One region of the Kistimonas scapharcae genome, then DNA from elsewhere that is predicted to be linked to it. Evidence: predicted binding sites of a transcription regulator. Region 1 holds the regulator's gene; each other region holds the start of a gene.

What was found. The regulator sigma-54, encoded in region 1, starts transcription at its own class of promoters, with help from an activator protein. The targets are predictions, from matches to a motif close to TGGCACNNNNNTTGCTNT.
Region 2: the regulator sigma-54 is predicted to act here: its motif matches at 4,096-4,113, upstream of ABD892_RS24830 (ammonium transporter).
Region 3: the regulator sigma-54 is predicted to act here: its motif matches at 5,500-5,517, upstream of glnK (P-II family nitrogen regulator).
Region 4: the regulator sigma-54 is predicted to act here: its motif matches at 5,276-5,293, upstream of ABD892_RS19485 (formate/nitrite transporter family protein).

What each region holds. Positions count from the first base shown of each region.
Region 1 covers NZ_BAABFL010000003.1:9,610-16,956, reverse strand. The annotation lists gene pmbA (metalloprotease PmbA) at 1-482, shown strand, start outside; gene mgtE (magnesium transporter) at 540-1,898, opposite strand; gene ABD892_RS00205 (HPr family phosphocarrier protein) at 2,036-2,305, opposite strand; gene rapZ (RNase adapter RapZ) at 2,302-3,180, opposite strand; gene ptsN (PTS IIA-like nitrogen regulatory protein PtsN) at 3,339-3,791, opposite strand; gene hpf (ribosome hibernation-promoting factor, HPF/YfiA family) at 3,819-4,127, opposite strand; gene ABD892_RS00185 (RNA polymerase factor sigma-54) at 4,303-5,802, opposite strand; gene lptB (LPS export ABC transporter ATP-binding protein) at 5,964-6,689, opposite strand; gene lptA (lipopolysaccharide transport periplasmic protein LptA) at 6,774-7,283, opposite strand; gene lptC (LPS export ABC transporter periplasmic protein LptC) at 7,270-7,347, opposite strand, start outside.
Region 2 covers NZ_BAABFL010000475.1:24,738-32,084, reverse strand. The annotation lists gene ABD892_RS24845 (quinone-dependent dihydroorotate dehydrogenase) at 1-874, shown strand, start outside; gene rmf (ribosome modulation factor) at 956-1,165, opposite strand; gene rlmKL (bifunctional 23S rRNA (guanine(2069)-N(7))-methyltransferase RlmK/23S rRNA (guanine(2445)-N(2))-methyltransferase RlmL) at 1,667-3,835, shown strand; gene ABD892_RS24830 (ammonium transporter) at 4,331-5,539, shown strand; gene ABD892_RS24825 (lipoprotein-releasing ABC transporter permease subunit) at 5,822-7,066, shown strand; gene ABD892_RS24820 (ABC transporter ATP-binding protein) at 7,059-7,347, shown strand, end outside.
Region 3 covers NZ_BAABFL010000456.1:14,964-22,310, reverse strand. The annotation lists gene ABD892_RS20500 (hypothetical protein) at 1-628, opposite strand, end outside; gene ABD892_RS20495 (YifB family Mg chelatase-like AAA ATPase) at 846-2,378, opposite strand; gene ABD892_RS20490 (accessory factor UbiK family protein) at 2,527-2,817, opposite strand; gene ABD892_RS20485 (alanine/ornithine racemase family PLP-dependent enzyme) at 3,198-4,280, shown strand; gene ABD892_RS20480 (stealth family protein) at 4,342-5,334, opposite strand; gene glnK (P-II family nitrogen regulator) at 5,764-6,102, shown strand; gene ABD892_RS20470 (ammonium transporter) at 6,168-7,347, shown strand, end outside.
Region 4 covers NZ_BAABFL010000449.1:21,315-28,661, forward strand. The annotation lists gene ABD892_RS19465 (hypothetical protein) at 1-1,175, shown strand, start outside; gene can (carbonate dehydratase) at 1,283-1,987, shown strand; gene cynS (cyanase) at 2,072-2,521, opposite strand; gene ABD892_RS19480 (bifunctional protein-serine/threonine kinase/phosphatase) at 2,586-4,304, opposite strand; gene ABD892_RS19485 (formate/nitrite transporter family protein) at 4,361-5,194, opposite strand; gene ABD892_RS19490 (nuclear transport factor 2 family protein) at 5,455-5,859, opposite strand; gene ABD892_RS19495 (MmcQ/YjbR family DNA-binding protein) at 6,088-6,465, opposite strand; gene ABD892_RS19500 (hypothetical protein) at 6,539-6,859, opposite strand; gene ABD892_RS19505 (SDR family NAD(P)-dependent oxidoreductase) at 7,141-7,347, opposite strand, start outside.

The DNA.
Region 1 (7,347 bases):
TCCATGAACAACCGCTATTGAAAGGCGGAATGGGTTCCGGTGCATTCGATGGTGATGGCCTGCAAACGTATGCCAAGGATTTCATCAAGGATGGTGTGCTGGCCAACTATCTGTTGAGTACATACTCTGGCCGTAAGCTGAGCATGCCCAGTACTGCCAATGCGGGTGGTGCACGTAACCTGTTTGTTGACAGTAATGCCGGTGATCAGGAGGCGCTGCTTAAGCAAATGGGCACCGGCCTGCTGCTGACAGAGCTGATTGGTCATGGCGTGAATATCGTGACAGGGGATTATTCCCGGGGTGCAGCGGGTTTCTGGGTGGAGAATGGCGAGATTCAGTATCCGGTATCAGAAATTACCATTGCGGGTAATCTCAAGGACATGTTTATGCAATTGCAGGCGGTGGGTAATGATGTCGATCGTCGTGGCAATATTCAGACGGGTTCATTGCTGATTGATGGTATGACGATTGCCGGTAATTAGTACGTTATAGTCCCATAAAAAAACACCGGTTATCCGGTGTTTTTTTATGGCTGAACATTATGAATAGAACAGCGTGGCCAGTCCAAGGAATGACATGAAACCGGTGACATCGGTGATGGTAGTCAGTACCACGGAACCGGCCAGCGCCGGATCAATATTCAGTGCCTTGAGTATCATTGGCAGGATGGCGCCGACCACCACGGCGACGGTCAGGTTAATCACCATGGCTAATGCAATCACAAGAGCAATGACCGAGTCGTCAAACCACAGCATGGCGGCGGTGGCAACGACGCTGGCCCAGATCACACCATTAGACAGGCCGACGATGAATTCCCGTGTGACCAGCCAGCGGGTATTGGAACGTCCTATCTGGCCCAGTGCCATGGCGCGAATAATCAGGGTCAGTGTCTGGCTGCCGGCGATGCCGCCCATGCTGGCGACAATGGGCATCAGGACCGCCAGGGCAACGACTTTGTCGATCGTATCCTGAAACAGACCAATGACACTGGCGGAAATAAAGGCGGTCATCAGGTTGATGCCCAGCCATGTCGCGCGACGGCGGGCAGTCTTGAATGTCGGTGCGAAGGTGTCTTCGTCTTCATCGAGACCGGCCCGGCTCATCACGGAGTGATCCGCTTCCTCCCGGATAACGTCAACGACGTCATCAACGGTGACACGTCCCAGCAGACGATGGTTTTCGTCAATCACCGGCGCGGAAACAAGGTCTTCCCGTTCGAAGAGCTGAGCAACCTGGCTGTCCTGCATGTCGACGGGGATAGCGATGAAGTCCGTTTCCATGACCTCGCTGATGGTTTTGTTGCCATCCTGAGTCAGCAGGCGGGTCGTGGGCAGGGTGCCAATCAAGGTGTCATCCCTACTGACAACCAGCAGCCCGTCGAAGGGTTCCGGCAGGGACTCATGGCGGCGCAGGTAGCGAAGTGCCACATCAATGGTGATGTCCGGCCTGACCGTGCTGGTGTCAGTATTCATCAGGCCGCCGGCAGTATCTTCAGGCCATGACAGGACAGCCTCAATCCGCTGGCGATCCTGATGGCTCATAGACGACAACACCTGGTGGGTGATGGTCTGGGGTAGTTGCTGCAGCAGGTCGGCGATGTCGTCGATATCCTGTCCGTCCAGAATGTCGATCAGTTCCGCCACATTCATGCGGTCAATAAAGAATTGCCTGACATCATCGCTCATTTCATTGAGGACATCGCCTTCGTGCTCAACGTCAATGAGCTTCCACAGCAGGCTGCGCTGGCGGGGGGGGGCTGAGGCCAGCAGGTGGGCAGCATCAGCAGGTGACAGGCTGTTCAGCATCTGTTTGACCTGCGTGGAAATGCCTTCCTCCAGAGCCTTGTTGAGGATGTCCAGCTGGTTGTCTGAAAGCGCCAGGGAGTGTTGCTGTGTCATGCCTGTCCTTGACCGCGGGATATAGTAGACAGTGGTTATATGTTTGAAGAATAGTCAGTCGGTTGACTGTGGGGCAAGCGGAGAATGCGGTGGGGGGGCGATAAATGTCCAGCGCTTTTCGGTGGTGGGGAGGAAGATTATTCTCCCTCACCGAAAAAATCATCAATCAGGGCTTGCAGGGCTCGTAGTGCCTGGTCTTCATCCTTGCCATCGATCTCGACAGTCAGCTCGGTGCCCTGGCTCGCAGCCAGCATCATTACGGACATGATGCTTTTGCCATCCACCATTGTCTGATCACGCCCCACGTCAATGCGGCTGGCAAAGGATGAGCTGGTCGTGACAAATTTTGCGGCGGCCCTGGCGTGAAGCCCTAGCTTGTTTTTTATCGTAATGGTTTCACGGATCATATTGCCTGAATCTCTCTGTGCCGAATCTGGGTGTTGTCGTGAGACTGCCGAAAGCGTTGGGCGAGTGCTTCAGAGACAAAAACTGACCGGTGTTGACCACCGGTACAACCAATGGCAATCGTCATATAGCTGCGATTACCCGCCTCAAAATCTTTCAGCCAGCTTTCAATGAAACGGTAGATTGAATCGATCATTCGCTTTACTGAAGGGTCATCCTGCAGGAACTTTATGACCGGTTCATCCATGCCGGTGAAGTGGCGTAGTGACTCATCCCAGTAGGGGTTTGGCAGGCAGCGGACATCAAAGACATAATCAGCATCGGTAGGGATGCCATGCTTGAAACCAAAGGATTGCAGTTGTAGAGACAGACCATGTTCCTGCTTGCCCAGCACCCGTTGGCGAATGGTGCTGCGCAGGTCATGAAGTGACAGGGTGCTGGTATCAATCCGCAGGTCAGCTAACAGGGAGATGGGTTCCAGTATGTCTGTTTCCCGCTTGATGGCTTCTTCCAGTGAATACTGTGTATTGCTCAATGGGTGACGCCTGCGGGTTGAGCTATACCGTTTCAGCAGGGTGGTGTCATCGGCATCAAGGAATATGATGTCACACTCAACACCTTGTTTTTCCGTAATTTCACGGTAAACCGATGCAAAGTGGCTGAGAGCGCCGGGAATGTTGCGGGCGTCAATGCTGAGCGCAATTTGCGGAGGCTGTTCACTGGGGTTGTTGCGCAGGCTGTCAATCAAACCTGGCAGCAGATCGGCCGGCAGGTTGTCCACACAATAAAACCCCTGGTCTTCCAGGGCGTGAAGTGCTGCACTTTTACCAGAACCTGATCGACCGCTGATGACGATCAGCCGGGGGACAGTGGACATTGTTAATCATTCCGTATTTGTTGCTGCCGACAGTACTGCTGCTACCGAGGTGGCAGCAGTACTGATCAGTTCAAGCATAGGTAAAAATGAAAACAAGAGAAAGAGGTCAAACGACAGTGGTTTATTGTTTGTGGGAATCAATGCCGTTAGGGAGGGAATTATTCCTCGCAGGTGATCAACTGGTATAGCATTTCGCTGCTTTCGGCTTTTCGCAGGGACTCGCAAAGTGTCGGGTTGCTGAACTTTTCGGCCAGCTTTTTGAGGAGCTCCAGGTGTTCATTGATGCTGTTATCCGGCACGACCAGTGCGAAGATAAGATCGACCGGATGGCGATCGATGGCATCGAAGTCAATGGGTTCGGCCAGCTGCAGAAATACCGCGGCCGGTTTTTTACAGGATGCCAGCCGGCAGTGAGGTATCGCGACACCGTTACCCAAACCGGTGCTACCCAGCTTTTCTCGGGTGACAAGACAGTTGAACAGATCCTTGGCGTCGATGACGGGATCATGTTGTCCGATCAGGTTGGCGATATATTCAAGGGTGCGCTTTTTGCTGCCACCCTGCACGCCGCAGAGGGCGTGCTCGGGCAATAGAATCTTACGAATACTCATTGGAATGCTGGGAGTTGCGAGGAGTGCTCAGTGCGAGCCGGCTCCCTGCATACGATCGATGTTTTTCTCTTTGTGCTTGAGGATCTGGCGATCAAGCTTGTCGGCCATAAGGTCAATGGCGGCATACATATCCTCGTGCTCGGCGGACGCCGCGATATCTGCACCGCGTATATGGAGCGTCGCTTCTGCAAGCTGTCTGACTTTCTCTACGCTCAGCGTAACCTGGATATTGGTTATGCTATCGCAGTGTTCAGCGAGCTTGTTTAGTTTTTTGGTAACATACTCGCGGAGGGACTCGGTAACTTCGACATGATGTCCGCTGATGTTAACTTGCATGCGTTACTCTCCTGATCACAGGTTCGCTCACATCCGGTTCGCACTCCGTCCGAACCGGGCTGACGGCTGTAGTGTACCATTGCTCAGGGGCGATCGTCTTGGGTTTTTGCGACCTATTTACCGGAATCCGCGTATGCCCATACGTGCCGTTTCCGATCATTAGCCACAGCGTAGACTACACCAGCCGTTTTCGTTCATTGGATGGCGGAATCAGGATGGATTCCCGGTATTTGGCAATGGTTCGCCGCGCCACCTGGATACCCTGTTGCGCCAGCATGGTGGCAATTTTGTTGTCGCTCAGGGGTTTTCGTGGGTTCTCCTGGGCGACCAGTTTCTTGATCAGCGCCCGGATAGCGGTTGAGGAGCACTCTCCCCCTGAGGCGGTGCTGACATGACTGGAGAAAAAGTATTTGAGTTCAAAAATGCCCCGGGGCGTATGCATGTATTTCTGTGTGGTCACACGGGAGATGGTGGATTCATGCATCTCCACGCTTTCGGCAATATCGTGTAGCACCAGCGGTTTCATGGCTTCTTCGCCGTAATCGAAGAAGCCGCGCTGGTAGTCGACAATCCGGGTGGCGACCTTGAGCAGGGTTTCACTGCGACTCTGCAGACTCTTGATAAACCAGCGGGCTTCCTGAAGTTGATTTTTCAGGTAGGTGTTGTCGCTGCTGCTGTCTGCCCGGCGGATCAGGGATGAGTAGCCGGTATTGATACGTAGGCGTGGCGATGCATCAGGATTCAGCTCAACGACCCACTCGCCCTGCTTTTTGCTGACCAGTACATCCGGGATGACATATTCTGCTTCGCTGGTTTCAAGGCTGCTGCCGGGTTTAGGGTTCAGGGTTTGGATGAGTTCAATAGCGGCTTTTAGCTCGGGTTCCTTGAGCTTTGTCTTGCGCATGATCGTGGTGTAATCACGGCTGCCCAGACGATCCAGGTGCTGGTCAGCGACTTGTCTGGCGGCAGATAATGCGGGTTCTTCCTGAACGTCAGGACCGTTTAGCTGTATAAGCAGGCATTCGCGCAGGTCTCTGCAGGCTACGCCGATTGGTTCAAACTGCTGGATGCGACGCAGCATGACCTCGACTTCGTCAAGCTCGACCTCCAGTTCCGGATCCATGCCCTCAAGGATATCTTCCAAGGAGCATGTCATGTATCCGTCGTCGTTTATTGCGTCGATAATCGCCATGCCGATCAGGCGATCGGTGTCACTCATTGGGGTCAGGTTGAGCTGCCACTCAAGGTGATCCTGTAGTGAGTCGGGGGCGCTGCTGCGACTGGTGAAGTCGTCGTCAGGACGTTCGGCCTGAGAGCCGGATGAGGATTGGTAGACATCATCCCAGCCGCTATCGATGGGAAGTTCAGATGGGATCTGATCGCACCACTCTTCCTGGGAATCTGATACTTCTGGGTTTTGTTCTGTTTTTTCACCCTCTGCAAAGTCAGTCAGGCCGGTTTCGCTGCCAGTGTCGTCTTCCTGTGTCGTGGACTCTTCCGAGACATTGCTTTCTGGCGAACCTTCCTCCTGCTCAAGCAGGGGGTTGCTCTCAATGGCCTGCTGGATCTCCTGCTGCAGATCCAGTGTTGACAGCTGCAGCAAGCGGATGGCCTGCTGCAGTTGTGGGGTCATGGTCAGTTGCTGGCCAATCTTGAGTTCCAGTGATGGCTTCATGACTCTACCGGTCCTGGTTGTACTACATCTGATTCACGGTTGTCGTTCTTGCTCATCCCTGAGAGCGTGTCAGGTACCTGTTAGCACCTGCGGTTATTCAGCCTATTGCGACATTTATCGCTTACGCGACGGTATAGTACATGGCTGGTTTGGATTTTGCATCAGATACGGAAGTGTTCACCGAGATAGACGTCGCGAACCTTCTGATTGGCCATGATGGCGTGACTGTCGCCTTCGGCGATAATGTGGCCTTCGCTGACAATATAGGCGTGTTCACAGATATCCAGTGTTTCGCGTACATTGTGGTCGGTGATCAGGACGCCTATGCCGCGATTTTTCAGATGCTGGATAATCTGTTTGATATCATTGACCGAAATAGGGTCGACGCCGGCGAAGGGTTCATCCAGCAGGATGAACGAGGGCTCGGTTGCCAGTGAACGGGCAATTTCAACCCGCCGCCGCTCTCCACCGGACAGGCTCATACCTGCACTGTCGCGGATATGCTGAATGTTGAACTCTTCCAGCAATTGTTCCTGCTTTTCAACACGCTGCGTCTTGGTCAGGTCCTTGCGGGTTTCAAGGATTGCCATCAGGTTATCCGCCACGCTGAGCTTGCGGAAAATGGAGGCTTCCTGTGGCAGGTAGCCAATGCCTGCGCGGGCGCGACCGTGCATGGGCAGCGGTGTGATGTCCTGGTTGTCAATCCGGATCTGGCCGCCATCGGCGTGCACCAGTCCGACAATCATATAAAAACAGGTCGTTTTGCCGGCGCCATTGGGGCCGAGCAGTCCGACAATCTGCCCACTCTCAATACTGACAGAGACATCCCTGACGACCTGGCGGCCACCGTACTGTTTTCTGAGGTTGCAGGCTTTAAGCTGAGACATGCTGTCGTTTAACCGCTGTACATCGAAACTCGTTGGAACGGTGATGGCTGCGTTATGAGGCAGCCATCCCAGGAAAGGACCGGCTTACTGGCGAGGCTGGATCACCATCTCGACCCGTTTGCCCTCGTTGGCGCCATCCGCCTTTGCGTTGACGACCTGAGCCTGCTTATCATACTCGATCATGTCACCGGTAAAAGTGTCGCCTTTTTGTTCAAGACGGGCTTGTTTGATCAGCTCGACCTTTTCATGATCCAGGTAATACTTGATGGTCTTGCCCCAGGCCTTGAGGAGGCCTTTCTCACTGTCCTGTTCTTCTTCAAAGTAAGCCTTTTTCTTCTTGCCTTCAGAGACCACTTTCTGAATCTGTCGATCCTGAGAGTAGATGGTCACAATGTCCCCGGTCAGTTTGGTGGTGCCCTGGGTCATGATGACATTGCCGCGGTAGATGGAAATGCCATTTTTGTCGTCGATGTCGGCAGAATCTGAAGAAATGTGGATCGGTTTTTCCCGATCGCTGGGCAGTGCCAGTGCAGACGTCGTGCTGAACAGTGCCATGGCGGCAACAAATGTAAGAGTGAATTTAGCGTGATTCATGTACGCCCCTGACCCTGGACTTCAACTGGATAAAATCCCGTTTATAAAACGCTTTCATGCCGTT
Region 2 (7,347 bases), on a different contig from region 1:
GGGACTGACGTTTGATAATCCCGTTGGCTTGGCGGCGGGGCTGGATAAAGACGGTGAATGCATTGATGCCTTCGGCTCACTGGGGTTTGGTTTTGTTGAGGTTGGTACGGTGACGCCACGCCCACAGCCAGGAAATCCGAAACCCCGCCTGTTCCGGATTGTGGAGCGGGAAGCGATCATCAACCGGATGGGCTTTAACAACAAAGGCGTTGACCACCTGGTTGAAAACCTGAAGAAGACCCGTTACCAGGGTGTGATCGGGGTGAATATCGGCAAGAACAAGGTGACGCCTGTTGAGGAAGCGGAAAGCGACTACCTGACCTGTCTGCGGAAGGTTTATGCCTATTCCGGTTATGTGGCCGTAAACCTCTCTTCGCCTAATACGCCGGGTCTGCGTCAGCTGCAATTCGGCGATACGCTGAAGTCGCTTTTGGGGGCTCTGAAAGAAGAGCAGGGGAAACTGGCCAGGGAGCACGGCAAGTACGTGCCTCTGGCGATCAAACTGGCACCCGATATGACGGATGAAGAAATCCGCGATATTGCTGCTCAGCTGGTTGCCTATGAAATCGATGGTGTCATTTCGACAAATACCACCCTGGAGCGTGAAGCGGTTCAGGGCTGCAAGAATGCCAGTGAAGATGGCGGTCTCAGTGGTGCGCCATTGACTGATCTTTCCACACAGAAAATCCGTGTATTGGCGGAGGCGCTGGATAACAAACTGCCCATCATTGGTGTAGGCGGGGTGATGGATGCACAATCCGCGGCGGATAAAATCAAGGCGGGCGCCAGCCTGGTTCAGATTTACAGCGGCTTTATTTATCGTGGTCCCGACCTGATCCGGGAAGCCTCGGAAGCTGTCGCAGCCTGCCGCTAATCTAATCTCCACATGCAACAAGGGCCCTTAACCGGGCCCTGATTTCACTTTATTTTGGGATACTGAGCGATCAACGCCGACTCAGAGGTAATGTTGATTGCTTTTTTGTATACCGGAAACGCCGGTATAACCATCCACATGGTCCGACCAGCCCTCTCGCCAGCCCGTGAGCCATGCCTGTCTCTGGTTTAGCTCGTCATGTGGACAGATGTCCTTTGACCGTCCCGATAGCCCGTTTTGATAACCTTTCGTGTAGGCTCTTTCGGTCTTGTCCCTCTTTTGTCTTTTCATGGTCGGTCTTGCCTCCCGTTTCGGTGACTACATCCCGTGGCCATCCTGACCGCGAGATCGGTGGGAAAGAGTCGGTCTTGCCGCTGAAGCTCCTTTTTCTGCGTACTGCTTCAGTGAAAAATCAGGGCATGAACGGAACCTCTTCCGTCATACAGAAACCCTACAAGGTTATTTCTATAGGAAGTGAGCCTGCCTGTCGAGGAATCTTTGTGAATAGCGTCAATGTTTTGATAGTGTGAGTGCTTATATAGATCTGCCGGCTGGTTATATAAGTCATTGATATTGTGAAAGAAGTATGGGTGGTAAGGCTTGGGTTAAGAAAAATCCCCCCGGGGAAAACACAATAAATGTCAAAATTCCGCATATTTTTTAGCGGGGATCATGGCTAGAATGCCGCCATTACTTCACTTTCACTAATCCTCCCCTTAACTCGCCTGTATCTTGCAGAGGCCGGGAGGATGGTTTTCCACCGAATCAATTAAATGGGTGCTGCCGGTACTGATGAGTACTTCCCCGGAGTTTTTTGCCTCTTGCCCCAAGGGCATAGAATCACTGCTGGCTGAGGAGCTGGCGGGTTTTGGAGCCGACAGCGTCAGGGAGACGGTTGCCGGCTGTTATTTCAGTGGTGCCCTGGCCGTTGCCTATCAGGCGTGTCTCTGGTCGCGGTTGGCCAACCGCATCCTGCTGATGGTTGCCCATTTCCCGGCTGGTGACCGCGATGTCATTTATGCGGGTATTCAAACCGTTGACTGGGATGACCATATTGATCCCGGTAAAACCCTCGCGGTGACCTTTACCGGTAGCAGCCCTGAAATTCGGAATACCCATTTTGGTGCATTGCTGGTCAAGGACGCCGTGGTGGATCAGCTGATTGCGCGTACCGGTAAGCGGCCATCAATTGCCACAAAATCCCCGGATTTGCGTATTCACGTCCGCCTGCATAAAGGAAAGGTGCAGGTGGGTATCGATTTATCCGGTGACAGTCTCCATATGCGGGGTTACCGGCAGGATGTCGGTAAGGCGCCGCTGAAGGAGAACCTGGCGTCCGCGATTCTTTACCGTGCCGGCTGGCGTGAACTGGCCAGGGAGGGAGCCTCTCTGGTTGATCCGATGTGTGGCTCCGGCACCTTCCTGCTGGAAGGCGCTATGATTGCGGCAGATATTGCCCCCGGTCTCTTGCGTGCCCGTTTTGGTTTTGATCGCTGGCCCGGTCATATCCCTAGCGTTTGGCGGGATGCAATGGGGGACGCCCGTGAGCGTCGTCAGGCAGGGCTTGATAACATGAAAAATGTTTTTCTGGGCTATGAAGCGGATCAGTGGATCGTTCGACAGGGATTGGCGAATGCGCAACGAGCCGGATTATCAAAGCGTATTCGCATCGAGCAGGCTGAGCTGGCAAACCTGCATCAGGTTGATTGCCCTGAAGGCTTGGTGGTCGTCAACCCGCCTTATGGTGAGCGGCTTGGAGATGAAGCAAGTCTTGTTTACCTCTATCAAAACCTGGGGGAAAAGTTCAGAACCACCTTTAAAGGGTGGCAGGGGGCTGTCTTCACCGGTAATCCGGGGCTTGGACGTTGCATGGGTATCCGCAGTCGCAAGCAGTACACGCTCTATAACGGTGCGCTGGAATGTAAGCTGTTGATGTTTGCCAATGAGGAACAGTGGTTTGCTGGCTACGATGCCAGAGATAAAGAAACCGCGAATAAGACATCAGTTCAGTCTGCACCCCTCACTGCTGGTGCAACGATGTTTGCCAACCGTCTGCGCAAAAACCTGAAGCAAATGAGCAAGTGGGCCAAGCGTCAGGATATCCAGTGCTATCGCCTGTACGACGCGGATATGCCGGAGTATGCCGTCGCTATTGATCTCTACGGTGACAAAGTGCATGTGCAGGAGTACAAGGCACCGGCATCAATCGATGAAGCAAAAGCGACGGAGCGGTTGCAGGATGTTATGTCTGCACTGCCTGAAGTCTTGTCAATATCGCCAAAAGATATTGCCCTCAAGAGCCGTGCAAAACAGTCCGGTAAGAAACAATATGAACGTCAGGCTGACAAGAATGAATTCTTTGAAGTCAAAGAAGGTAGTGGTCGTTTCCTTGTCAATCTGCACGACTATCTGGATACCGGTCTCTTCCTGGATCATCGTCCGTTACGCCTGCGGATTGCCCGGGAAGCGGCGGAAAAGCGCTTTCTGAATTTGTTCTGTTACACCGGGGCAACCACTGTCCATGCCGCTTTAGGTGGTGCACGTTCAACCACCAGTGTCGATCTTTCCAAAACGTATCTTGATTGGGCACGTAAAAATCTGTCACTGAATGGCTTTAGTGATCGTCATCAGCTGGAACAGGCAGACTGCATGCGCTGGCTGACGGATGCTAAAGGGCAGTATGACCTGATTTATATCGATCCGCCGACATTCTCCAATTCTAAACGTATGACAGATGTGTTTGACGTGCAGCGTGACCATGTTGAGTTGTTGCGCCTGGCAATGAAGCGTCTTGCGCATGGAGGGACGCTCTATTTCTCCAATAATTACCGACGATTCAAACTGGATGAATCTTTGATGGATGAGTTTGAGGTGAAGGATATTACCGGCGAAACCCTTGATAAGGACTTCGAACGTAATCGCCGCATTCATCAGTGCTGGAAGATTCAGCACAGGTTGTAAAACTTTTATAGGTAATGCGGTGTACCTGATCTTCGGGGCACCGCAGGCTATGGGGCATCTGCTTGCCGCTCCGTCATGCAGTCCTGCATGAAGTCGCTCTCGGTACGTCCCTGTACCTTGCAATCAGATACCCCATAGCCAGCTTACAAACCATTTTGTTGCCTGCTGGTTTGTCTTTTCTGTTTTTGGATTCTATCGCCTTCCTGTCAGATGCCCCTTCGAATCTATTTTGAGTCGTTTGTTTGCTTTGCCCTGATGCGTGGCACTTTATTTGCTTTAATGCGGTGCGTTGACTGGCTAGGTTGCACTGATGTGTAGCCTTATTAGATTAATGATTCACGGAAGAACCTGTGAGGCTTCGTTTTGAGCAGGTTTTTATCTGCACAGTGAAAAGGCGAGGCTGAAGATAACAAATACAAAATGATCTTTATTGGTGCGCAATATCTTTTGGTGAATCGATATGGTGCGAGATAAAGAGGGGTGACGAGGTGTTTGATGGATAACGTTGGGAGTGCAATTGAAACGTTGATGCAGGGGACAAATACCCTGTTTATCCTGCTTGGGGCGATCATGGTGCTGGCCATGCATGCAGGGTTCGCGTTTCTTGAAGTGGGAACGGTGCGGCAAAAGAATCAAGTCAATGCGCTATCCAAAATCATTACAGATTTGGGTGTGTCCACACTGGCTTACTTTTTCATCGGTTACCAAGTGGCTTATGGCATGGATTTCATGGCAGATGCAGCAACCTTGACGGCCAGTCACGGCTATGAGCTGGTGAAGTTTTTCTTTCTGATGACATTTGCGGCGGCGATACCTGCCATTGTTTCTGGCGGCATTGCTGAACGAGCGCGGTTTTACCCGCAGTTATTGGCAACGTTTCTGATTGTTTCCCTGGTTTATCCATTATTTGAGGGGATGATCTGGAATGGTAACTATGGATTCCAGGATTGGCTGGAAGGTTTTTCAGGGGCACCGTTCCATGATTTTGCCGGTTCAGTGGTAGTGCATGCTGTGGGCGGTTGGATCGCACTGGCTGCGGTTGTGTTGCTCGGTCACAGAAAGGGACGTTATCGCAATGGCAAGCTGGTTGCGTTTGCACCTTCGAATATTCCGTTTCTGGCGCTGGGAGCCTGGATTCTTGCCGTCGGCTGGTTTGGCTTCAATGTGATGTCAGCCCAGACGGTCGACAGTATCAGTGGACTGGTGGCGGTCAACTCACTGATGGCAATGGTCGGTGGAACACTGGCTGCCATGTTGGTGGGTAAGAATGACCCGGGCTTCATCCATAATGGACCGCTGGCCGGACTGGTAGCTGTTTGTGCGGGTTCAGATGTTATGCATCCTGCGGGTTCTCTGGTCGTTGGTGCCGTGGCCGGTGCATTGTTTGTCTGGACATTCACCGCGACACAGAATCGCTGGAAAATTGATGATGTATTGGGTGTCTGGCCATTACATGGTCTGTGTGGTGCCTGGGGCGGTATTGCGGCAGGCATCTTTGGTTCGACGGCGTTGGGTGGTTTGGGCGGTGTATCCCTGACAGCGCAACTGATTGGTACTCTCGCTGGTGTTGGCGTTGCGCTTGTGGGTGGCCTGATGGTTTATGGAGCTATCAAAGCGCTGGTAGGCATACGTCTGTCAGAGGAAGAAGAGTATCAGGGGGCGGATCTTTCTATTCACAAGATTCATGCGATTTCTGATGAATAAGTAGATAGTGCAGTGCTCGGGTTGATCAGTCACGTCCTGTTTCTGTTGGGATGCAGGATGTGACTTTTTATAGAGCTAATGTAAAAGTACTTAAACCTTCAGTCATTCAAGGGTTTATGTTGATGAGTGGATGAAACAATCGTCCTTTCTGCGCGTTATCTGGCATAATTGATCCCTTTGACGTGGCCATTCATCTGCCGGTTTTGTTGTTCCGCTGAATGGTGATCGAGATCGTCTGGCCCGGCTTGTCGTCGGGCAGGGTTTCAGTTGCAGGAGCGCCTGATGTTCAGACCTTTGCCGGTATTTATCGGCCTTCGTTATACGGGGGCCAAACGGCGCAATCACTTTATTTCCTTTATTTCCGCCATGTCCATGGCCGGCCTTGTGCTGGGTGTCATGGTGTTAATTATCGTTTTGTCGGTGATGAACGGCTTTGACCGGGAACTGCGTCAACGCATTCTGGGCATGGTGCCCCATGCAACCATTACCGCAGCCTATGGCACCATGACTGACTGGCAATCCATCAAGTCGAAAGTGGAAGCCGTGCCGGGTATTGAAGCTGCGGCGCCTTTCATTGATGCCCAGGGCATGTTGACCAACCAGGGGCAGGTCAAGGGTGTCATGTTGTATGGCATTGATCCTGAATTGGAGCAGCGAGTCTCCATTCTTGATGAGCACATGGAAAGTGGTCAGCTAACAGATCTAAAACCCGGGGAATTTGGCATTGTTCTGGGTGAGATTCTTGCGCGTCAGTTGGGGGCGGGGATTGGTGATAAGGTCACTGTCGTACTGCCAGAAGCATCCATTAATCCGGCCGGTGTTTTTCCCCGTCTCAAGCGATTCACGGTCACAGGATTGTTCGCGGTGGGGGCGGATCTGGATGCCAGTCTCGCCTATGTGAATATTGAGGATGCTGCACGCTTCATGCGCATCAGTGAGGGGGTGCAGGGATTGCGGCTGCAGACAACAGATCTGTTTGCAGCGCCGCGCCTGGCCTGGGAGGCCGCAATGACCCTGCCGGGTCGTTATTACGTCCGTGACTGGACCCAGACCCATGGCCGTCTGTTTCAGGCGATCCAGATGGAAAAAACCATGATCGGTCTGCTGCTGGTGCTGATTATTGCGGTAGCGGCATTCAATATCGTCGCCACGCTGGTAATGGTTGTAACGGACAAACAGTCTGATATTGCGATTCTGAGAACCTTTGGTGCAACGCCTGGCATGATTATGCGCATTTTCATGGTGCAGGGTTGTGTGATTGGCTTGATTGGCACCGGGCTGGGTGTCGTGCTCGGTATTCTGGGGGCACTCAATGTCGCCAGCATTGTCGGTTGGATTGAATCCTTGCTGGGCATTCATTTCCTGAGTCCTGATGTCTATTTCATCAGCTATCTCCCTTCCGAGCTGCTCTGGCAGGATGTTGTCAGTATTGCCATGTCAAGCCTTCTGCTGAGTTTCCTGGCCACCCTGTATCCTGCGTGGCGCGCATCACGTACCCAACCTGCCGAGGCATTGCGTTATGAGTAAAGATGTTGTTCTGGAGTGCCGGGAGCTGGGTAAGGTGTACCGTGAAGGGCCCGGTGATGTTGAGGTGATCCGGGATGTCAGCTTTGCCGTTGGTCGCAGTGAGCGGATTGCTATTGTGGGGAGTTCCGGCTCTGGGAAAACAACGCTGCTGAATCTGTTGGCAGGGTTGGATGTTGCGAGCCGTGGTGAGGTGTGTGTCTGTGGGGTTTCTCTCAATGGACTCAATGATCGTGAGAAAAGCGCCCTGAGAAACCGTCATCTCGGTTTTGTGTACCAGTTTC
Region 3 (7,347 bases), on a different contig from region 1:
GAGGCCCCTGACTGCAAGAAGGCATTGCAGGCTGGTTGCCCCCAAAACTATCTCGACGAGGTATTCCCCTGCGTGAAGTGTTATATTTTTCCTTAAGGTTATTCCATTCACCTCTCATATAACGCTTCAATAAATGATGGATAAATCCTTTTGGCAACGTCTTGTTTTCAAGCTGAAACTGATAAAAGATTTCATCAATCGTCGCTTCACTGTGCCAGTATTGAATAGCCTTTAATTGTTTGGCACTTACCAATCCTTGATCTTTTGATTCAAGGTAAAGTCTTCCTTGATGTTCTCTAAAACACCAAAAATTACTTTCAGAAGAAAGCACAAAGGCACAGGCTAACCTCAAGTCATTACTTGGCGAAACTTCTGTCAATCGTTGTCCCAAGGTGACTGGTGCCTGGCCCAGACTCTTCTTGGTAACAAAATGCCGATAAACTTCAGCTAATGAAACCAAATTCTGGGGATCATTCCTGGTGCTTTTAACCTGAAATCCCCACTTTCTCCCATTATCTGAATCTTTAACTTTAACCAGTACGTGATCGTCAGACATGTCATGGCAGAAGTCATCAAAGGCGACTTCCAACAGACTGCGAGCCGGAAGGGAATGATTAGGCATCGTCATCAAACCTCCTTATTTCTGCAGTACTCGCTAAAACACTCTCAGTACAAGACAGACAGTGTCATACCAGAGGAGATGGTATCGGGAACCAGATCCGGAAAAACCACTCCCTCTATAGTTTTTGAAACGCAAAGAGAGTGAAAAGTTCCCGATTAAACACTCAAAAACTCAAAAAAATACAATATCCTCATAATCAATATGTATTCATGACTCATTAAGGTTATAAGAATCCGTTATCTGTATCACTAACAGCCCTGTCCAACTTCCTGAATGCAATAGCTTCGGCAATATGTGATAGATCAATGGCATCCGTATCTGACAGATCAGCAATAGTCCTTGCCACCCTTATAATCCTGTGCACTGCCCTGGCAGATAGCCCAAAACGTTCCACAATCTTCATTAACCGCAGTTTTTCCACCTTCCCCAATCGTGCATGATGATCAAGCTCCTGGGGCATCAAATAGCTATTCAATTGACCTTGGCGGCACTGTTGACGATGCCGGGCGTTAAAAACCCGCTTTGAGACATGTTCTGATGTTTCTTCCCTGACTGACCTATCCAGCAATTCTGTGGCCTCTAACCGTGAGACCTCCAGATGCATATCAATCCGGTCCAGTAAGGGGCCCGACAGCTTTCGGCGATAGCGCTGAACCTGCTCAGGCCGGCAGACACAGGGATGGTTTTTGTCGCCAAGATAACCACAGGGGCAGGGATTCATCGCGGCCAATAACTGAAACCGGGCCGGAAACAGCGTTTGACGGGCTGATCGGGAAATACAGATTTCCCCGGACTCCAGGGGCTGGCGCAGCATTTCCAGCACCCGACGCTCAAATTCAGGCAGTTCGTCCAGAAAAAGCACGCCGTGATGTGCCAGCGTAATCTCTCCGGGCCTGGGACATGAACCACCACCCACCAGAGCCACCCCTGATGCCGAATGATGAGGAGCTCGGAACGGACGCTGGCGGGAATACGGCCGGGAGCCATAACCTGCCACGGAATATATGGCGCTGACTTCAATGGCTTCCTGTTCTGTCAGTGGCGGCAAAATACCGGGCATACAGCTGGCCATCAGGGTTTTCCCGGTTCCTGGAGGGCCAAACATCAGCAATCCATGCCCACCCGCCGCGGCGATTTCCAAAGCCCGGCGCGCCTGAGGTTGCCCGCGTAACTCGGCCAAATCTCGGCAATCCGGCAGCGGTTGCTCACCAGGCGGGCAAGCTTCGGCGGCCATGGGCAATCGCTGTGAATCCGTAAAATGCCCTGTCACCGCCAGCAGGGAATCGGCAACAAAGACCTCAGCCGCCTGATAAAGCACCACCTCATCCGCATTCGCCCTCGGGACAATCAATTTCCGGCCCGCTTTATGGCAGGCGATGACCGCAGGCAGAACGGCACTGACAAAACGTAACTCCCCGGATAGCGCCAGCTCCCCAAGACATTCAAACTGGTCAAGATGATTGGCTGGTATTTGACCGGAGGCCGCAAGGATGCCCAGTGCAATAGGCAGATCAAACCGACCGCCTTCCTTCGGTAAATCCGCCGGCGCCAGGTTGATCGTGATCCGACGGGCCGGAAATTCAAAGCCCGCGTTAATGATGGCGCTGCGTACCCTGTCCTTGCTCTCACGTACCGCCGTTTCGGGTAGACCAACAATATTGAGGCTGGGCAAACCATTGGATAAATGCACCTCCACCGTTACCGGGGGCGCATCAATACCGTGACGTCCACGGGTGTGAATGATCGCAAGCGACATCCGTTATCCTGTTTTTTCTGTTGGATTGGGTCTGGCAGGCCTTCACCCTGAAGACCAGAGAGGCTGGAAGTATTGAACAGGATCAGGGAATTGCAATGTCAAAGGCGGGAGTGAGGAGAAAAGCCCAGGCTTTTCTCCGGAATAGGACTCAGGAATCGGATTCTGCAGGAAGCGCGGGGACATCTTTGGCAGACGATACGGATTTCTCCAGTTCCACCACCCGGTCTTCCAGTGCCTCCAGCATCTGCCGTGTCCGCTGCAATACCGCTACCTGGGCGTCAAACTCATCGCGAGTCAGCAGTTCCATGCGGGAAAAAGCACTGTGAAGAATCGCCTTGATATTCTTTTCCAGGTCATCCCGGACCGGTCCTTTTTCTCCGGCCAGCAGGGTGTTCAGCTTACCGGCAATGGAAGTCACAAATGCGGCCTTGTCGATCATCTTGCAGATACACCCTCTATTTCACACGGGATAGCGTGGATTATGGGGATTGTCTTGACCCCGTGAACAGTAAAATTCCGAATAATCGCAAAAGAATATCCCCACATCCCAATGCGCTCAGGCAGCCATCTCACTCAGCCACCGCATCATTCTTAAGGAAAGGGAATGTATCGTCTGACGTATTCCTGCGCAAGCAGGGCTGGTGCATTTTCATTGCAGCACTTTATGTGCTCGGTGCAAGGCCAAGGCATATCAACCGATATTTTTTGAACATTCCGGTTCAAGACTGATCTTAGGCAATAACGACGCTCTTTTTATTGTGAAGAATGCCTATCGTACCTCCCATCGTCGGATCATTAACGTTGCAATAAGGTTCTTTGATGTACGCTTACCCATGCCTCACGGTCAACCTCGATAGCATTCGGAACAACATCCACGCGATGGTAGAGCTCTGCCATCGTCATGGCGTAGAGCCCGCCGGTGTCACTAAACTGGCCTGCGCCAATCCCGAGATAGCGCAGGCCATGGTTGAGGGGGGTATCACGCTGTTGGCGGATTCACGTCTCATCAACCTGCAACGTCTTGAAGGCTTACCGGTCAAAAAGATGCTTCTGCGACTCCCGGCATTGAGCGAGGTAGAGGCGGTAGTCCGGTTTGCCCAGGTTTCCCTGAACTCCGAAGAAAACACGCTAAGGGCTCTGTCCAAAGCCGCCTGTCAGCTCGGCATCACCCATGGCGTGATTGTGATGCATGATCTTGGCGATTTACGTGAAGGCTGCTTCTTTGAAGAAGAGACGCTGCATCTGGCCCGAACAGTGACGGAATTGCCCGGACTGCAACTCGAAGGGATTGGTGCCAACCTGGCCTGTTATGGCGGTGTAGAACCCACCACCGACAACCAGACAGAACTGACTGCGATTGCCAGCCGCATTGAGCAAGCACTGGATGTTCAGATCAATGTCATCAGCGGTGCCAGCTCCGCCGGTCTGTTCCTGATGCTGCGGGGCGGCCTGCCAAAAGCGGTGAACCAGTTGCGGCTAGGCGCCTCCTTGCTGATGGGCATCGGCCTCAATGATGATCCGATACCCGGCACCTGTCAGTCGGCCTTTTCGCTGCAGTGTGAAATCATTGAGGTCAAACTGAAACCCTCGGTACCAGCCGAGTCTACCGCGCTGGATGCGTTCGGGAACAAGCCTGTTTTTGTAGACCGGGGCATTCGTCGACGGGCCATCTGCGCCATCGGCAAGCAGGATATTGATATCAACCAGATTACGCCCCATGATTCTGGCATCCTGGTGATTGGCGGCAGCAGTGACCACCTGATTCTTGATATCACCGATGCCAGCCAAACCTACAGTGTCGGCGATATTATCGAATTTGATATTTCCTACAGCGGCGTTCTGCAGTGCATGACATCGGAGTATGTGGCCAAACGCTGCATTTCAGCCGACAACCAAAGCTGATCATCAATCGTGCGGGCAACATACCCGCACGATTTTCTCCTGCGCCAATCCTCGAACACCGTCAATCACGCTCAAAATCGGACTTCTCCGGAAAACGTGCAACCAGAAACGCCTGCATCTGCTGCTGGTAAGGTGCATATTCCGCCTCGGGCATATCATCCGAAATATCGTTGATGCACAGACACAGGGCATCATGACGACCTTCCAACAGTGCGGCGTACTGTTCAGCTGCATCCGGTACACAGTTTTCCATGTAACAATTCCGGTTTTGCCGATACTGCGCCCGCCCGAGATGATGCAGCCATCGGAAGAACAGGTCATCAATGATGGGCGCATCCGCCCGACGGAAACGTCCCCGCATGGCATCATGGAATAGCGCTGGAAATTGCTTTTCCAACTGCACCATCCGGGAGCGCTGCATCGCCTTGGGGGCATGTTCCGGCATCGGGAAGGCATCTGTCACACCGAATTCCCTCTGCATGAAGGCACGGCTGAAAACAACGCCGTTCTGATCTGAATGGCTGTTTTCCGACAGCTGGTTTGCGTCGTCAAGACGCTTGTCATTGACATAAAAAAGACTGCTCTCCCCCTCATAAAAGTCCTGTTCCTGAACCGGGCGAAGAAAAAAGAAATCATCATTCAGATAAAGGTAACGTTCCCGAAGCCCATGAATGTGATGCAGTCGCGCAATGATGGCCGTTGATGAAAAGGTCGGCAGGTAATCCGAAGGAATGATTTCCCGATGATCGACCACCCGGATACGTGGGTGTTCCGTATTCAACCATGCCGGCGTCTGCCCCGCCGTTACGATATAAATCGTGCCCTCATATGGCCAGTAGGCAGCCACAGAGCGCAATGAGTAACGCAATTCTTCATTATCCTGCCAGCGGCAGTTACGGTTCCCGATGAAATAACCCGCCTCATGGGCATAGCGTTCTTTTTCAGCCTGCCAGGCCAGGTCTGCGCCATCGACCCACGTATACACCAGATCCATTGCCGTATTGGACTGCACCACCATAGTGACCTGCTCCTCCCCTTGCCATTTCAATGACACGTTCTTTGCACCAGAAAGGTGCACCATGATAGTGCACACCACACTAGTTTCGCCCCAGAGCCTGCATCTGACAGTGCACGATTGATGCACATGATGTGGAAAACACCCTGCCTGTCTATCACAAAACCCCGGAAAAACCGGCATTTCGTCACAGTATTCAATAACTGGCACGATGACTGCAATTAAGCCAGCAACCGCCCCGGACTGTGAGCCAACACGGGGCACACCAATTCACGACAGCGAGGAGCACCATGACAAGAACAAAAACTGCATTCTGTCGTCAACCCAGTCACCGGCATCCGGTTTCCACCGTCTGTCCGGCCATGATCCAGCGCGACAAGTACTTATAACCCCAAACCGAAAAGCGTAGACTTGTCCGGGTTCAGCCCCCCGGACACGCAAAGAATGAGAAGCTCAGGAGAAAATGCCATGAAACTGGTCTCAGCAGTCATCAAGCCCTTCAAGCTCGACGATGTACGTGAAGCTCTTTCCGAGATCGGCGTACAGGGTATCACCGTCACGGAAGTCAAAGGCTTCGGTCGCCAGAAGGGCCATACCGAACTCTACCGTGGTGCGGAATATGTCGTGGACTTCCTTCCCAAGGTCAAAATCGAAGTGGCCATCGGTGACGACATGCTTGATCAGGTTATCGAAGCCATCAGCAAGACCGCCAACACCGGCAAGATCGGCGACGGCAAGATCTTCGTCACCGCGCTGGAACAGGCGATCCGTATCCGTACCGGCGAGACCGGCACCGACGCTATCTAATTAACGCTAAACAGCATGCCGGCATCCCGGTGCCCGGCTCGCTAACGTAAACTGGGGGGTTTACTGTGGAAAACAATCTCTTTCACCTGCAATACGCCATAGACACGTTCTACTTCCTGGTCTGTGGCGCACTGGTCATGTGGATGGCCGCCGGTTTCTCCATGCTGGAAGCCGGTCTGGTCCGTTCCAAGAACACCACGGAAATTCTGACCAAGAACATCGCCCTGTTCGCCATTGCCTGCATCATGTACCTGATCTGCGGTTACCAGATCATGTACGGCGGCGGTTACCTGCTTGACGGCATTCTGGTCGGTGACGATCACGTGGCCAGCACGCTGAGCGATTTCGCCGGCCGTGAAGACGGCTTCGAAGGTGGTTCCATCTACTCCGGCGCGTCTGACTTCTTCTTCCAGGTCGTGTTCGTGGCAACAGCCATGTCCATCGTCTCCGGTGCTGTCGCCGAGCGGATGAAGCTGTGGAGCTTCCTGATCTTCGCCGTATTCCTGACAGGTTTCATCTACCCGATGGAAGGTGCCTGGACCTGGGGCGGCAGCGACGTCTTCGGTCTCTACAACCTGGGTGACCTCGGTTTCTCTGACTTCGCCGGTTCCGGTATCGTCCACATGGCTGGTGCAGCTGCAGCCCTTGCTGGTGTTCTCCTGCTGGGTGCCCGTAAAGGCAAGTACGGTGCGAATGGTGAGATCAACGCCATCCCCGGTGCCAACCTGCCGCTGGCAACCCTCGGTACCTTCATCCTGTGGATGGGCTGGTTCGGCTTCAACGGTGGTTCTGTCCTGAAGCTGGGTGATATCGCCAACGCCAACGCGGTTGCCATGGTCTTCGTTAACACTAATGCTGCTGCCGCTGGCGGTGTTGTCTCTGCGCTGATCACTGCTCGCCTGCTGTTCGGCAAGGCTGACCTGACCATGTCCCTGAACGGTGCGCTGGCCGGTCTGGTGGCGATCACTGCCGAGCCTTCTACCCCGACCCCGGTTCAGGCCAGCCTGATCGGTGCCATCGGTGGTGTGCTGGTTGTCCTCTCCATCCTGGCGCTGGATAAGCTGAAGATCGATGATCCGGTCGGTGCCATCTCTGTCCACGGTACGGTTGGTCTGTTCGGCCTGCTGGTTGTACCTGCCACCAACAGCGGCGCTACCCTGCTCGGTCAGCTGGCCGGTGCCGCCACCATCTTCGGTTGGGTGTTCGTTACCAGCCTGATCGTCTGGGGCGTGCTGAAGGTTGTCA
Region 4 (7,347 bases), on a different contig from region 1:
CCGTCGCCCGATACCGCCCATTGATCAAAGCGCCGAGAAAACGCCGTCGAGCCGATCATCTCCCCGATCATGTACTGAATCTCCGGAAGGTGCGTGAACAAATGCATCCGCGTCAGAGTCCTGCTCAAGAACAAACGGGTGAATATGACACGATGGAGGGAAATACCTGGAATGCGCGTAATCAGTATCTGGAACCGTTGCTGAGTGAAAAGGAAGCGGTTATCGGCCAGGCGTCTACGGTTTCTGAGAGGGAACATGATGATGACGATGATATTGTCATCGGTGGTCCTGTCGGGTCGAGCGAGCTTGTTGATAATAGTCTTTCGTCGTCGTTTGATAAACATGACCCGGCCTATAACTACTTCCAGATCAAATTGGAGAATATGGAGAAATACAGTTTCACAGAAGCGGTTGATGTCTTGTGTGAAGATGGTGCTCTTGATCCCGAAACCTTCCTGAATGATGTGACTCGGCTGCTGAATGGTTACATTCTGCATTGTTCCCAACAAGATTATGACGATGTCACACTGATCCGATTGCAGGCCCTTGTTTCACAAGGCAGGAAAGTGATTGTTGATCCTGAAAATCTCCATGACCTGGAGCAAAATATCATACAGGCTGCTGCAATCCTTACCCGAAAAGCCATAAATACATTGAGTGATGCCGACGTGCTGCTGAGCATGAAAAGCACTTTTGAAACCATGCTTTTCCAATCATCGCTGAGTCACAATGATCAATGGAACAATTTTACGATGATTGACCAGGCATTATCCCAACGACTCCAGGAGATGGGTTTAAAAACAGGCTGGCAGGCGGATTTTCAGCGGCTGTTTGCAGGCCAGGGTGCGGAGCTCTCATTCATGAAACTGCTGTCTGAAGCTGGCAGTCATTCGCTTAAGCGTGCCCAACTGGAAGCCATGGTGCAGGTGAAGGAAGACCTGTGGGAGGATCTCGAGCTGATTAACGGTGAACTTGAGCATCCCACTGAACAAGATCAGGCAATTGCACGAAAAATAGCCGGTAATGAGTTGTTTGATAGCAATGACCTTGAAGAAATAGCGGCACAGGTGGCTTATTACAGGCTCATGGATACCAAGATTGAGTGTCAGGAAAAATTGTCAGGTTGGTCGAACGAGTTCACTGGCTGGTGCCGTGAACAGCTGGAACGCCACTGAATTCAACATTTGTAACGAAAATGCCACGCAATTAACAAAATAGAGTCGATTACTGCCGCCCTTTGCCTATATCCTGCGTGCAGTCCGAATGTTGAAGGTGGATACACGTGAAAGTACTCAAACATCTGTTTGACAACAATCAATCCTGGTCCGAATCCGTGCGCGACAGGGACCCTGAGTTTTTTCAGCGTCTGTCCCGCCAGCAGGCGCCGCGGTACCTGTGGATCGGCTGCTCTGACAGCCGGGTGCCGGCCAATGAGATTGTCGGACTGATGCCGGGTGAGCTGTTTGTCCACCGCAATGTCGCCAACGTGGTCGTTCACAGTGACCTCAACTGTCTTTCCGTTATTCATTATGCGGTCAATGTGCTTGGTGTTGAACACATTATCGTCTGTGGCCATTACGGTTGCGGCGGGGTTGAGGCGGCCATTTCAGGCAGCCGGCAGGGCATGATTGATAACTGGCTGCGGCATATTCAGGACACGGAACTGAAGCATCGCGAGGCACTGGCGCCACTGTCAGGTCAGGCCCGTATCGACAGCATGTGTGAATTGAATGTGATTGAGCAGGTCGTGCATGTCTGCCAGACCAGTATCGTTCAGGAAGCCTGGGAGGCCGGTAAGAAACTCTCTATTCACAGCTGGATATATGGCCTGAAGGACGGGCTGCTGAGAGACCTCGGCATGTGCGTCAATGGCAGTGAAGAAATGCAGCAGGCTTACGGTGAAGCACTTGAACGCGTTTTCCAGCCGAGAGACACGATTCCCCACGATACAGCAGCATGCCAGCACGTTGCCGAAGCAGAAGCCTGATACTTCATTTCGCGTAGTGTATGAACGGTTTGCCGGGGTGCCTTTCAAGGCACCCCGTTTTATTTATGCGACTACTCAGTATGCTTAATAGGTTTTGTAGGGCAGGAACTTTCCGGATAACACCACATTGACCCGATCCCCGTTCGGGTTTTCCTCCCGCTGGATATCCATGGAGAAATCGATGGCGCTCATGATGCCGTCACCAAACTCCTCATGAATCAGTTCCTTGATGGTGCTGCCATAGACGTTGACCACTTCATACCAGCGATAAATCAGCGGGTCGGTAGGCACGACGGTTGGCAGTGAGCCTTTGTAAGGCGCGATCTGCAGCCAGGCGATGGCTTCATCGGGTAATTCAAACAGTTCACCCACAATTTCAGCCTGCGACTTGTTGAAGGTCATCTGGCCCAGGCAGGCTGCCGTCGTCCATTCCTTGGAAAGGCCAACGGCATCCGCGACCTGGTGCCAGGTAATGCCTTTGGCCACCTTGTTCGCCAGAATCAGTTCCGTGACGGTTTTGCGATCTGTGATCATGGTGCGCTCCCCGTTTGGGTTGTGGTTGTTGTCTACGTTGTATGTTGTCCTTTCACGAAAGCGGTCATGTGCTGAGCAGGTAGAGGATGACCAGCCCCAGGGCAAAGCTGATGCCCTGCCAGAGCATGACCGGGTTTCGCTCCATTAAGGGCGGCCGGTGTTGATTCACGAAACGGCGGCTGGGCTGGCGCAGGTCATGGGTAAACTCAAACAGTTCTTCATAACGGCGCTCCGGCAGGGGATGGACAGCCTTCCGGATGGCGTCATCGACCCACGCCGGAATGGCGCGGTCTTCCGCCAGCACGGTGCGGTACACTAGTTTTCGTTGTGCGGCACGTGTCTTGTTTTTGGCCACCTCGTTGCCGTAGGGGTAGTGGCCGGACAGCAGGAAGTAGGTGATCACGCCGAGGGAGAACAGGTCTGATTGCGGTGTGCCCGGTTCTCCCAGGAAATATTCTGGCGCACTGTAGAGGGCGGTGCCGAGCAGATGGGTCAGCGGCGTTTCCATTGTGTTTTCCTGCAGGCCGGCCACGCTGACGGAGCCAAAATCCATGATCCTGACCGTGCCGGTCCGGTCGAGCATGATGTTTTCCGGGCGCAGGTCCTGGTGCAGCATCTCCATACGGTGAAAGGCATGAAGCCCCCGGGCGATCTGCTCGATGATCTGGCGTACGGTGGTGATGTCCGGTTTGGGATTGTCCGTGGCCCACTGGGTCAGTGTCTGCCCTTCTATATATTCAAAGACGGTGTAGAGGGCACTGCGTGGTCGTTCGGCCAGGTCCGCTTTCAGGACATACGGACTGCTGATGCGCCGGGCAATCCACTCTTCCTGCAGGAAGCGTTCAAGGTGTGCCATATCGCTGCCTGCCGCAATGGTCGGCATTTTCAATGCCACGGTTTTTCGGGATGCATTGTCCTGCGCGAGGTAGACGTAACTCCGGCTGCTGGCGTGCAACTCTCGGATGATGGTGTAGCCGTCAAACACGGTGCGGGCACTGAGCCGGGGGGGAATCGGCAGACTTTCCAGTTGCTGCCTGATGTTGCTGGTGGCGTCCGGCAGGCCATCAATGCGCACCAGCTGAATGCTCAGGTTGTCATCACTGCCTGCTTCAAGGGCAAGCTTGACCAGCGTTCTGGCGGCTGTATCCAGATCCGCCGGATGGCTTTGAACGGTCTCGACCAGTCGTTCCGTGGAAATGAAATCATAGAGGCCATCCGAGCTGATGATGAACAGGTCATCCGGTTGCAGGCGCAGGGCGTGGTAATCCACATGGCAGTAGGGCTCAACGCCGAGTGCACGACTCAGGTAGCTTTGTTCGCGGGATATCCAGACACGGTGGTCATTGGTCAGCTGTTCCAGGCCGTTGGCATTCAGCCGGTAGATACGGGTATCGCCGACATGAAAGACATGCGCCGTATGATGTTTCAACACCAGGGCACTGAGGGTGCAGACGTAGCCTTTGTCCTTGTCGTACTGGCCAAGGCCATGACGACTCTGTGAATACAGCCAGGAATTGGTGGCTGTCAGTACACGCTCTACAGCGCTTTTGACGGACCAGGCTTCTGACGTGCAGTAATAATCGTCCAGCAGGCTTTTGACGGCGGTTTCACTGGCGACATGGCTGACCTCACTGCTGCTGATGCCATCCGCCATGGCCACGGCGATGCCTTTCATGGTCAGAAGGCCATCCTGTGGAATCCGGATCCCGTGGCAATCCTGGTTTTCGGGTTTAGGCCCCTTGTCGGTGTGCTGGCCGATGGAGACCTTTAATGCTGGAACCATAGCGTGAGTATCAGGGTTAAACACCTCAGCCCTGCGAGGCTGAGGTGTGGGTTGGATTATGCCGCTTCTTTCAGCAGTGGCTCGACCGGGCGCTTGGGCGCGGTTCTGACGTGGGTGGTGTACAGCGTCAGGCCGGTAAAGGCCAGGCCGCCGACCAGGTTACCCAGGGCTGTGGGGATTTCATTCCAGATGAAGTAATCCATCACCGAGAAGTCACCGCCCATGATCAGGCCGAAGGGGAACAGGAACATGTTGACGACGGAATGCTCGAAGCCCATGAAGAAGAACAACATGATCGGCATCCACATGGCCAGCACCTTGCCGCTGACGGTGGTGGAGATCATGGCGCCGACAACGCCCATGGAGACCATCCAGTTACACAGCATGCCGCGCATGAAAATGGTGAACCAGCCAGCCAGGCCGTATTCGGCGTAACCCAGTGTCCGGGATTCACCGATACTGGCGACATTGGTGCCAATGGCGCCGGATTCCGCATTGAAACCGTAGGTGAAGACGAAGGCCATCATGAAGGCAACGGTGAGTGCGCCGGTGAAATTGCCCAGGAACACCAGTCCCCAGTTGCGCAGGATGGCGGCAGGGGTCACACCGGGGCGCCGGTCGAGCCAGGCCAGCGGCGCCAGTACGAAGACGCCCGTGAGCAGGTCAAAGCCCATCAGGTAGAGCATGCAGAAACCCACGGGGAACAGGACGGCGCCCAGCAGGAAACTGCCGGTCTTGACGGCCACGGTAATGGCAAAAACCGCAGCCAGGGCCAGGATGGCGCCGGCCATGTAACCCCGGATCAGGGTATCGCGGGTGGACATGAAGACCTTGGATTCGCCGGCGTCCACCATTTTGGTGACGAACTCGGCAGGAGCTAGATAAGACATAAGCGTTCTCTGTTTGCCTGTGAGGGGAAGCGATCACCGGGCGGGGTTCAGGAGCCGTCTCCGTCTGATGATAACCCTCCGATAGCAAGGGGCATGCCAGCAGGGAAAGAGGGGGCAAATGGCGGGTGAACAGGCGGTGGCGTGCACTATTACAGCAAATAGCAGCAAGTGCGTGGTACGGTTTGGGGCATTGTCCTCGACAGGGTGTGTGAACGACCGAGTATATCTATCGTGGATCAGGGTGAGAGAGAACGCGGCAGTTACCAGCTCATGGCCGGCGGTTGTTCGCTGCCGGACCAGTGGCAAAGGAATTCACGGAAACGAATGACTTTGCCATCCCTGGTGTCGAAGACATGGGCCCAGCGATTCTCAAAGGGCTGGTTTGTCGTCTTGTCATCACCGGTTTCCTCGCCCAGGACAACCACGGTATTGCCATCATGAATGTATTGTTTGGGCGTGAATGCGCGGAAAGACCAGGTTTGCTCAAGCACATCAAGGAACTGCCTGACGCCATCCCGGCCGCGATAGGATTGGCATTTCTCCAGGGAGGCCGGTCCGTTGACGACCCACTCGATCTCCTCATCACAGATCTGGAGGAAACCGTCCAGGTCTCCCCTGGAGAAGCTGTCATAGACAGTTTTGACGGTATCAACCGGTGACGTCATGGTGTGCCTCCTGTCAGGGCTATGCTGTTAATCGCAGGCCGCTTGCATGTGCAGTCAATCCATAGCCGTTAGAGTTCCACGGGTGTTTATAGTTCATTTCAATGGATGGGCAAGGTGTGACCAGATGGAAGGTCGTCTGCCTGTCTGCAAGGGGCGTCGCTCGTTGTGGATCATCGCGACGGTATTGGTTGGCAATTAAACAGCGGAACAAGGGAAGGGGCGGAGTTGTTATTGGGTTGGAGAGACCGGCTCAAGCCCCAGTGCTTTCTGCTTTCGTTGGCTTAAACCCGATGCAACCAGTTTGTGTGATGATTCGAGGTAATACTGCAGCGCTTCATCGGTTTCCGGCGTGCTGTCATAGTGCTGTATCCACTTCATGCCGCGGGAGGCAAAGTAAGGTGCGGGCCGGTAACCGGGGTGCTCACTGAGAAAGTGATAATTCAGCTCCGAGGTTTTGAAAATATAGGCGGGGTTACCATCACGCCCGAGGCCGCCAATGGCAAAGACTTTCTCGCCCACCTTCCAGACATGGGAACGGTTCCACTGCATGACGTAAGTGGTCGCGGGGAGTGACTGACAAAAGGCATTGAACTCATCGTAGGTCACTCGGCGACTCCTTCGGCTGCATACCCCATTGGTGATCCGGTCCTGCCGGACGGCAGGTTACCGGTATGCCCGGTTAACGCCCGTCCAGAATGTCGACGATTTCCCGGGTGTTCTTGAGCACCCGGACCAATTTGCCGTCCAGTTCGAGTGTGACCGTCCCTTTGTCCGGGTTCGTCAGAACCACCTTGCCTTGCTTGTAGAGGTCTTTGTCCAGCTTGCCGCCGACCTCCAGCTTTTTCTCCCAACCCGGCGGCAGGCTTTTGCCGGATTCCACCTTTTTCTGCAGACCCGGAGGCAGGCCTTTGTCTTTCTCTTTGTCATTCTTGGCGTGCGCCAACCCGCCAACACTGAGGGAAAGAACCAGTGCAGTGAATAAAACAGGGGTTTTGTTCATGATCGTCAACTCGTATTGAATATGTTGGCCTTTCGCAGAAAGGCACCCTGGCTGCCCTGGGTTGGAATGCCGCCAGGTTGTGAAGCGTAAGCGCATGACAGAATCATCGCTTACACGTCGGTTGTCAATTGTGTAGTTGGCCAGGCAATCGCCATGTAGCTACCGGCGTGCGGTTGCCTGGCCATGTTAACCATCTTCTTTGTTGATAGGCGTGTTGAGGATCAACCGGTGATAGTCAATATCAAACCATTGCCTGAACAGGGCAGTATCCGCGGTTGTTCTCACTGACAGGTATAACCACCATCCACAGGGATCAGCGAGCCGGTCATGTAACTGTTTTCTGGGGAAAGCAGGAAGCAGGCGACACGGGCGATTTCTTCCGGTGTTGCAAGCCGTTTTATAGGTTGTGCTTGTTCGAGTATTTCAACGGCTGATTCGGTACTGATGCCCAGATGCTCCCTGAACACATGTGTCGCTTTTCTTAATAA